DNA from 4 places in the Pantoea vagans genome. Region 1 is predicted to be linked to each of the others. Evidence: predicted binding sites of a transcription regulator. Region 1 holds the regulator's gene; each other region holds the start of a gene.
What was found. The regulator Fur, encoded in region 1, represses iron uptake genes when iron is present. The targets are predictions, from matches to a motif close to ATAATAATGAGAACNACTATCAA.

Region 1 (2,206 bases):
TGGTCTGCTATCATTCGCTTAAATGTGCAGTCAACTGACTTACTTTCACAATCAGGATTTAAGAGGTTATCTAACCCATGGCAATCGTAGGCATTTTCTTCGGCAGCGATACCGGCAACACTGAAAACATTGCAAAAATGATCCAGAAACAACTGGGTAAAGATGTCGCCGAAGTGCATGACATTGCCAAGAGCACCAAAGAAGATCTCGCAGCGTTCGATATCCTGCTGCTGGGCATTCCGACCTGGTATTACGGCGAAGCACAGTGTGACTGGGATGATTTCTTCCCAACCCTGGAAGAGATTGATTTCAATGGCAAACTGGTTGCGCTGTTTGGTTGTGGTGACCAGGAAGATTATGCTGAGTACTTCTGCGACGCAATGGGCACCATTCGTGACATTATTGAGCCAAACGGTGCCGTTATTGTTGGGCACTGGCCAACGGAAGGTTATCACTTCGAAGCTTCGAAGGGCCTGGCAGACGACAAACACTTCCTGGGTCTGGCGATTGACGAAGACCGTCAGCCTGAACTGACCAACGAACGTGTTGATGCATGGGTGAAGCAGATTTTCGATGAGCTGCAACTAAAAGAGATCATCGAAGCCTGATCCCCTTCCCTACCCGATGTGAGCGGTGTCTCACATCGGAACAAAGGAATCTCCTATGAAAAAAATAGCGACGGTTTTTTAACTTTTCCCCGCAAATCTGTAGAATACCCGCAATGGTCATCCGCTTATTCCTCGCTCTTTAGAATGAGGCTGAGTGAAATGGAAACCCAAACCACTACGTTTCTCAATGGCATAAGCGATGTTTATCCTTACAGCTTTTGTTGATTTTACGCGACGCCTTGGTTTTCATTTCACTGCTTGGGTTCTATAATGAGACGCAAATGAGAATATGCGTGACCTAAACATTCAAGGCCTTTGAGCCGTAAGTGACTCGCAAAGTAACAGGACAATATCCGCATGACTGACAACAACTCCGCATTGAAGAAGGCTGGCCTGAAAGTCACTCTCCCAAGATTGAAAATTTTGGAAGTGCTTCAGGGACCAGGACCAGAGTCCCACCATGTCAGTGCGGAAGATTTGTACAAGCGCCTGATTGATATGGGCGAAGAGATTGGTCTGGCAACGGTATATCGCGTTCTTAACCAGTTTGATGACGCAGGTATCGTCACCCGTCATAACTTCGAAGGCGGTAAATCCGTATTCGAACTTACCCAGCAACATCACCACGATCATTTGATCTGCCTGGATTGTGGCAAAGTGATTGAATTTAGCGACGAATCAATTGAAACGCGTCAGCGTGAAATTGCGACTCGCCATGGCATTAAACTCAGCAACCACAGCCTGTACCTTTATGGTCACTGTGCGCTGGGAGACTGCCGCGAAGACGACACGCTCCACGACAAGTAATGACGTGTGCTATGCAATATAAAAAAACCGGTGCTCGTCACCGGTTTTTTTATGCCTGCAATCAGGCAACAAAGGTTTCGTGGAGATAGCGCCAGCGTGGAATGGTGGTGCTGCAGTCCAACACCGCCAGCGAAATGCGAGTCTGGTTAGTCCCGTTCATCATCTGTAATTCACGATACTGAATGGTAATCTCATCGCTTTGCTGAGAAATGATGGCATGTTCGCTGGTGGCGATTCGCATCCCCTCACGCTGACCGTGCAACTGACGAAACAGTGTTTCAGTCGCGTTCAGGTCCAGTTCTTTGCCAAGTGGTGTGACCATTTTGAATTCTGGATGAAAGTGCGACAGAAGCAGTTCCATGCTGTCATCGCTGCCCTCTGCTTGATTGAAAATACGTTCAATCAGCTGATGCAAAACCACCACACTGTGTTTAGCTTCCAACGCGAGACTTGTCATTTTTTTTCCTTTGATAACCCGCAGAGCCCTGTCTGAGAGCGGATAGCCTACCTGAAAAAAAGTTTTTGACACTCGCTAATGGGTTAATTTTACTAAAGTCAGAATTGTCGCAATAACAGCCAACAAGCAGATTTCACGGCCCGCAGCATAAATGGTTGCAGGAGGTGAATTACAGGCAATAAAAAAGGGCGATTGCTCGCCCTTAGATGATCATATTGTGCTATCGACAAACAGGATTACTCGCCGATTTTGGCAAAAGTATCACGTAGCCCGACAGTGCGGTTGAACACCAGTTTACCCGGCTGCGAATAGACGCTATCCGCACAGAAATAGC
Region 2 (2,206 bases), 620 kb from region 1:
TACTGACAATCTGTTTAGTGATGCCAAAACAAAAATTACCGCTATTAAATCCTGTCGCCCTGATATTAGGTGCGCTGTGGGCCTGGCATATTAACCATAGATATCATCAGGTTTTTTATTTCGATGGCAGCTTTTTAATAATCAGCTTGTTAAGCGTGTTCTTTGTCAGTGCGATTGCGCTGAGTGATTATTTGATTGCATTCTGTTTACACATTACGCCGCCAGTATTAACTGTGCTGTTATTAGATGATGGCCAGCATTTAGTGATGATCATATTCACTATTGCCCTGCCATTAATCGGTTTCTCATTGCACCATTTAATGCGCCGCCGCTTTGATACGTTTACGCGACGCCTGGTGAGCCAACTGTATGAGGAAAAAGAGAGTTTCAGCGATTTGAGTATGCTGGACCCGCTGACGGGCCTCTACAACCGCCGCGGACTCAAGAATCGACTGGATACCATCATGGAAAACCATGCGGGTAGTCATTATGTGTTGTTGCTGGATATCGATCACTTCAAAGCCTATAACGACAACTATGGCCATGCGATGGGCGACCAGGCCCTGGCGCGCGTCTCCGTTGCCATTCGTGATGCGGTGCGTTCCCGTGATGTGGTGACACGTTACGGTGGGGAAGAGTTTCTGGTGTTGATGACCAACGTCAATGCCTCGATTGCGATGAAACTGGCAGAGCGGATACGTCAGTACGTGGTGGATTTAGAGATCCCCCACCGCTTTAACGAAAAGGTCTCTACCCATGTCACCATCAGTGCGGGCATCGCCCCGATTTTCGCTGAAGATTTTGATCAGGCGGTGTCGAATGCAGATCGTGCACTGTACGTGGCAAAAAATCAGGGCCGAAACACTATTCTGGCGTGGGAAGATTTGCCGAAACTGAGTTCGGTGAGCAGCGAGTTACAGTAAAATCAGACATATAACGAAGCAGCGCGATTTATCGCGCTGTTTTTTTATGCGTACGAAACCCGGCGGGTTAAATGCCAACGTTACGGTGGTTGTGCTGATGACACCTTGTCCATTAATCTGGTAACGATTATCATTTGTTTCTCGATTCCCGTTATCACTCAGGACCGGCATGCCGATTATCACGCATCAGGATCATCGCTACAGCGAGCATCCCCTGATCTTTATGCAGAGCGACCGCACTTTAGCGAGCGCGCTGGAAGATCTGATGCGCGATCAACGCAGCTACATGCTGGATAACGTGAAGCTTGGACAACCCGCCCCGGCCGGAACTTTGACGCTCGCCGAATGGTCGAAACCCGTGCATTATCGCCGCCTGACCCAGCGCTACAGCGATTACCTGTATCGCAATCACCCTGATGTGCAGCAGGAAGCCAAGCCGCTGCAATCACTGTGGGCGCAGTGGTATTTTGGATTGCTGCTCTCACCACTGATGCTGATGCTACTGCAGGAACCACGGGCACTGAGCTGCGCGCCACATCTGATTCATGTTGAGTTCCATGAGAATGGTCACCCTTGCGCCTTCTGGATTGATGTGCAGGAAGACAGCGAGGCTCGCTACCTCAGCGCACAGCAGCGTATCGATCGCCTGATCCAGCAATGTCTGATACCCGCCGTCAACGGCATGACGCAGCACGGTGATATCAATGCGAAACTCATCTGGAACAACATGGGTTTCTCATTTTACTGGTTCCTGGGTGAGCTGAAAAACCAACTGCCTGAGCACGTTATTGCGCAGTTGCAACAGGCGCTGTTCTTTACCCAGACACTCTTAGATGGCAGTGACAACCCACTGTACCGCACCATGATCCCGCGCAACGGTGAAATGGAACGTCGTAGTTGCTGCCAGCGCTATCGTATTCCTGATGTTGAACGTTGTGGTAACTGCACGTTAAAAGTGGTTTAACCTCCGCGCATTCTGTTACAGATTCTCTTTTTATCTCGTTTACACTTTTCCCCCCTTATGGCAGCTTTTAGTCTCTGTTTTTGCCGGAGAAAAAAATGAGCCTGGAGTCGGTACGGCACTTCTTTGCCGAACATGCACCTGATATCGATATCATCGAGATGCCAGAGAGCACCGCCACGGTAGAACTGGCCGCACGCGTTCATGGCGTGATGCCTGGGCAAATCGCCAAAACCCTGTCGTTGAAAGTGAAAGATGCCATTGTGCTGATTGTCACGCGTGGGGATGCCCGCCTCGACAACCGCAAGCTGAAAGCCGCGCT
Region 3 (2,206 bases), 390 kb from region 1:
TCTTTGTTCATCTCCTGCTGTGCATCGGCGCTGCGGGCTAAGCCGGTCAGTCGATAGCTGTAAACGCCGTCATCATCCAGCGAACCACCAAAATCGAAACCGGTTGAGAACAGGTTGTCGGTGCCCATCTGGAACTGCACTTCGCGCAGCGTTTCCTGCGTCGGTCGCTTGCTCACCAGCGACACCACGCCGCCAGGGTTACTTTTGCCGTACAGGACAGAAACCGGACCACGCAGCAGTTCGGCGCGCTCCAGGAAGTAAGGATCGATAGCGAACTCAGAGTAGTTATCACCCTGCAATTTCAGGCCATCAAGATATTGGTTGGTGTTGGTTTCACTGAAGCCGCGAATCGACAGTGCATCGATTACATCAGAGCTGCCACGGTTGCCGGTCAACACACCAGGCGTGTAGTTGAACGCGCCTTTAACGCTGGTGACGGCATGCATTGCCATCTCTTCCTGCGTCACCACCGACACAGACTGCGGGTTCTTCTCAATCGGGGTATCGGTTTTGGTGCCGGTCGCACTGTGCTTGGCGGCAATGGTCGGTGCCGGGCCCCACGCGCTTTCCTGCGCGACGGTGTTACCGCCATTGGCAGTGACCACCACGGTATCTTCTGCCAGCGCCTGTGCGCTCAGCGTGCCCAGCGTTAAAGAAATCAATAAAGCGAGCGGACGACGGGAAGTCGCAGCACGTGCAGAACAAGGATTGGAATTTCGCGCATTCATAAAAGGATCTCTCAAAAAAGGGAACAATGCAGGCGAATGAAAACGAGAATGATTATTAGACGCACGGATTTTAGGCGAAGTTCGGCAAGATCCGCAAGATGTAATGCCTGATGGCGGTGCGTTTGCGACCAGATCGTGCATGTCCATGATCGCGATTAATAAATTGCAGACACGAAAAAGGGCGCCGAAGCGCCCTGTGATTTACACAGCTAACTACTTGCTGCCAAACATATCCTTGATCCAACCCGCTACGCCGTCAGCGTCTTTCTGCTCATCCTGCGGCTGTTGCTGTGGTTGCTGCTGTTGTTGCTGCTGGACCTGTTGCTGTTGAATTTGCTGTTGCTGCTGTTGGCAAAGCGCATTGGCATCCAGTGTCCACACCGGCATTGAACGCCAGGTGCTGCTGCCCGAACCGCAAACAAAGTTACCGGCAGAATCGACGTTCATCTGCGTGATATCTTCTGGCGGGGTCAGTTGCAGTGGCATCGGTGCCTGGTTATCGAGATAGCGACGATAAATCTGCATCGCACCGCTCGCACCATACAGCTTCGAGCTTTGGTTGTTGTCGCGGCCCACCCAGGTGATCGCCACTTCTTTGCCATCGATACCAGCAAACCAGCTGTCGATCAGGTCATTGGTGGTACCGGTTTTCCCGGCCAGATGGGCATTCGGGTAACGCGCACCAATCGCCCGCGCTGTACCGTGATCCACCACCTGCTGCATACCGTACAAGGTCAGATACGCCGCCTGCGCCGGCTCGACACGCTGGGCCTGCGGGAAGCTCTGATACAACACCGTGCCATCTTCTGCGATCACCGAACGCACCGCTGACAGATCGGCACGGTTACCGCCGCTGGCAATCGACTGGAACGCCTGAGCCGCTTCAATCGGCGTCAGGTTCAGCGCACCCAGCAACATGGCTGGCACCGGGTTGAGCTGATCTTTACCCACGCCCAGCTTGGTCCAGGTATCGACAACCGAAGCCAGCCCCAGCGTCATCCCCAGGTTTACGGTCGGGACGTTCATTGAGTTGGTGAGTGCATCCACCAGCATCACTTTTCCGCTGAAACGCTTATCGTCATTCATCGGCTTCCAGACAGAACCGTTTGGCTGCTTCAGCGCAATCGGTTCATCTGCCAGCCAGGTGTTGAGACGATAGCTGTTCGGCTGACTCAACGCAGTGAGATAGGTTGCTGGCTTAGCCAGTGAACCAATCGAGCGACGCGCTTGCAGTGCACGGTTGTAACCCGCAAACTGCGGGTCGGCACCACCGACCATGGCGCGCACTTCGCCGCTGAAGCGGTCCACCACCACCATCGCCGTTTCCAGGTCCTTCAGACCACGCTGTTTTTTCAGCGCTGGAATACCTTCTTCCACCGCCTTTTCAGCCGCATCCTGTGAGATCGGATCCAGTGTGGTGAAGATCTTCACGCCGGACATATCTTTCACTTTATCGCCCAGCTTGGCCTGCAGTTCGT
Region 4 (2,206 bases), 720 kb from region 1:
CTGACGCCAGACCACTTACTGGGGCGTATTAACGGACTGTGGACGGCGCAAAACGTCACCGGTGATGCAATTGGCGCGGCAATGATTGGTGCGATGGGATCATGGTTACTGCCGCCCCAGGCTGCCGCAGTGTTTGGTTTTACGGCAGCGCTGCTGGGCATCATGATGTGGTGGGTGATGTGGCGGTTGCGCCGTTACCACGCGCCAGCCCCGGAGCTGGCGCAACCCTCATCATGATTTAACGAACAGTTTTTCCAGACGCGCCAGCAGATTGCTGGCGCTGTAGTAATCCAGACGGAACGAATCGACACCCAGCGGGAAGACCTGTTTCTGCGTCACCGCTGAATTTTGCGCCAGGAACGGATTACTCAGCACTGACTGCGTGGTTTTCTCGTCAGCGGCGAACAGCAGGAACGTCTTGCCCGTCAGACCGCTGCCCACGTTTTCGCCCGACAACTGAATGATGTCTTTACGCTGGCCCATGCTGTGGCCCTGTTGAACGGAGGCAGGCGGTTCGGCGAGGGTGAAACCCAGCTGCTCTAACAACTTGCCCTGCGCCGATTCTGCGGTCCATACGTTGACGGCACGACCATCGCCGTTCCACACCATCGCAGAGACCGGTTGCGGCGGCAACGTGATGGCTTTCTTTAAGGCCGCTTCACGGTCGTCAAACGCCTTAACACGCTGTGCGGCCTGAGCTTCATGGCCGGTCGCCTGGCCAAGCAGCGTCACCACATCCTGCCAACTTTTGTCGTCGTAATTGACCACCAGGGTTGGCGCGATAGCGGAAAGCTGGCTGGCAAGTTTGATCGCCGAGTCGTTGCCGGTCGCGCTGACCAGAATCAGATCCGGCGCTTCAGCCGCCACGGCTTCGGCACTGGGTTCACCAATATAGAGACGTTTAAGATGGCGCTGTTTCGCCACATCGCCCCACTGGCGGAAAAAGCCCTGATCGTCAGCAAGACGGCTGTTGGGAGCGGTCGCGCCGGAGGCAATAACCGGTGCATCAATCGCCAGCAATGAACCCGTCAAAGTGACGCTGGTGGACACAATGCGCTGCGGTGCTTTGCTGATGGTCACGGGACCATTCGCTCCCTGAAGGGTACGCGGCCAGCCCTGCTCGGCCTGTGCCAATCCGCTAAACGCCTGGAAAACAAAAATCAGGGCCGAGAGGCCCCATAAACCGCATTTATTCATAAGTTTTGGTCCACTTTTTAGCATATTGCCCTGGGTGACGTTAGCGTCCGATTACGCCGAAACACGCTGGAAATCCCGCGAATGGATTGACTCTTTTGCCCAATCGACGTAGGTTACAGGCCCATAATAAAAATGATAATCATTCTTAATAATCTTATCATTTATAGGTGAAAATTATGGTGGAATCATCCATGTTTGAAAATGCCTTATTGAAGGATTTTTCCGCGTTATGCCGTGGGTTCCTTTTTACCTCGCCCTGGCGCAGCCTCGCAACGCAGGGGTGTTATACCACCATCACTGCATCCGTTGCTGATGCGGCGCTGTTGCAGGGGGATTTTCAACAACAGTTGCGGCAGCATTTCGCGGCGGCTAAAAAACAGGGGATTAACAATCCGATTTTGGTCGGCGCGATCCCGTTTGATGTCAGCCAACCCGCTGCGCTGTTTATCCCTGAGTCTTACCAGACGTTTAACCGCGCCGATCTGCAAAATGCCTTACCCTCAGCCGTGAGTGAACTGCCACAGGTGCGTCGCCGTATGGCAGTACCCGACCACGATGTCTTCACCCAAATGGTGGCGGATGCCGTGTCGGCAACTCAGCGTGGTGACCTTGATAAAGTGGTGCTGTCGCGTTTGATGGATATCGTCACCGAACAACCGGTCGATACTGCCGCACTGATGCAGCGCGTGATTGCCCAGAACCCCAACAGCTATCACTTCCATCTACCGCTGCCGCAAGGCGGAGCACTGGTGGGCGCCAGCCCAGAACTGATGCTGCGTAAACAGGGGCGTGATTTTAGCTCATGTCCACTGGCGGGTTCTGCTCGCCGTCATCATGACGATAGCCAGCAAGATCGTGCGGCGGGCAATACGCTGATGGACTCTGGCAAAGATCGTCACGAACACAAGCTGGTCACAGATGCGATGCGTGACACACTGCAGCCGCGTAGCCGACTGCTATCGGTGCCGACCGTGCCCTCCCTGATCACCACCGCGACCTTGTGGCACCT

Region 2: fhuF (siderophore-iron reductase FhuF) is a predicted target of Fur. The motif match lies at 1,035-1,057, and genes of this name have one in related genera.
Region 3: fhuA (ferrichrome porin FhuA) is a predicted target of Fur. The motif match lies at 765-787, and genes of this name have one in related genera.
Region 4: LK04_RS16515 (isochorismate synthase) is a predicted target of Fur. The motif match lies at 1,324-1,346, and genes of this name have one in related genera.

The regions. Positions count from the first base shown of each region.
Region 1 covers NZ_CP011427.1:2,827,007-2,829,212, forward strand. The annotation lists gene fldA (flavodoxin FldA) at 78-608, shown strand; gene fur (ferric iron uptake transcriptional regulator) at 966-1,415, shown strand; gene LK04_RS13215 (hypothetical protein) at 1,477-1,872, opposite strand; gene glnS (glutamine--tRNA ligase) at 2,109-2,206, opposite strand, start outside.
Region 2 covers NZ_CP011427.1:3,443,396-3,445,601, forward strand. The annotation lists gene LK04_RS16010 (GGDEF domain-containing protein) at 1-923, shown strand, start outside; gene fhuF (siderophore-iron reductase FhuF) at 1,093-1,887, shown strand; gene LK04_RS16025 (YbaK/EbsC family protein) at 1,983-2,206, shown strand, end outside.
Region 3 covers NZ_CP011427.1:3,219,654-3,221,859, forward strand. The annotation lists gene fhuA (ferrichrome porin FhuA) at 1-728, opposite strand, end outside; gene mrcB (bifunctional glycosyl transferase/transpeptidase) at 942-2,206, opposite strand, start outside.
Region 4 covers NZ_CP011427.1:3,551,420-3,553,625, forward strand. The annotation lists gene entS (enterobactin transporter EntS) at 1-237, shown strand, start outside; gene fepB (Fe2+-enterobactin ABC transporter substrate-binding protein) at 232-1,197, opposite strand; gene LK04_RS16515 (isochorismate synthase) at 1,374-2,206, shown strand, end outside.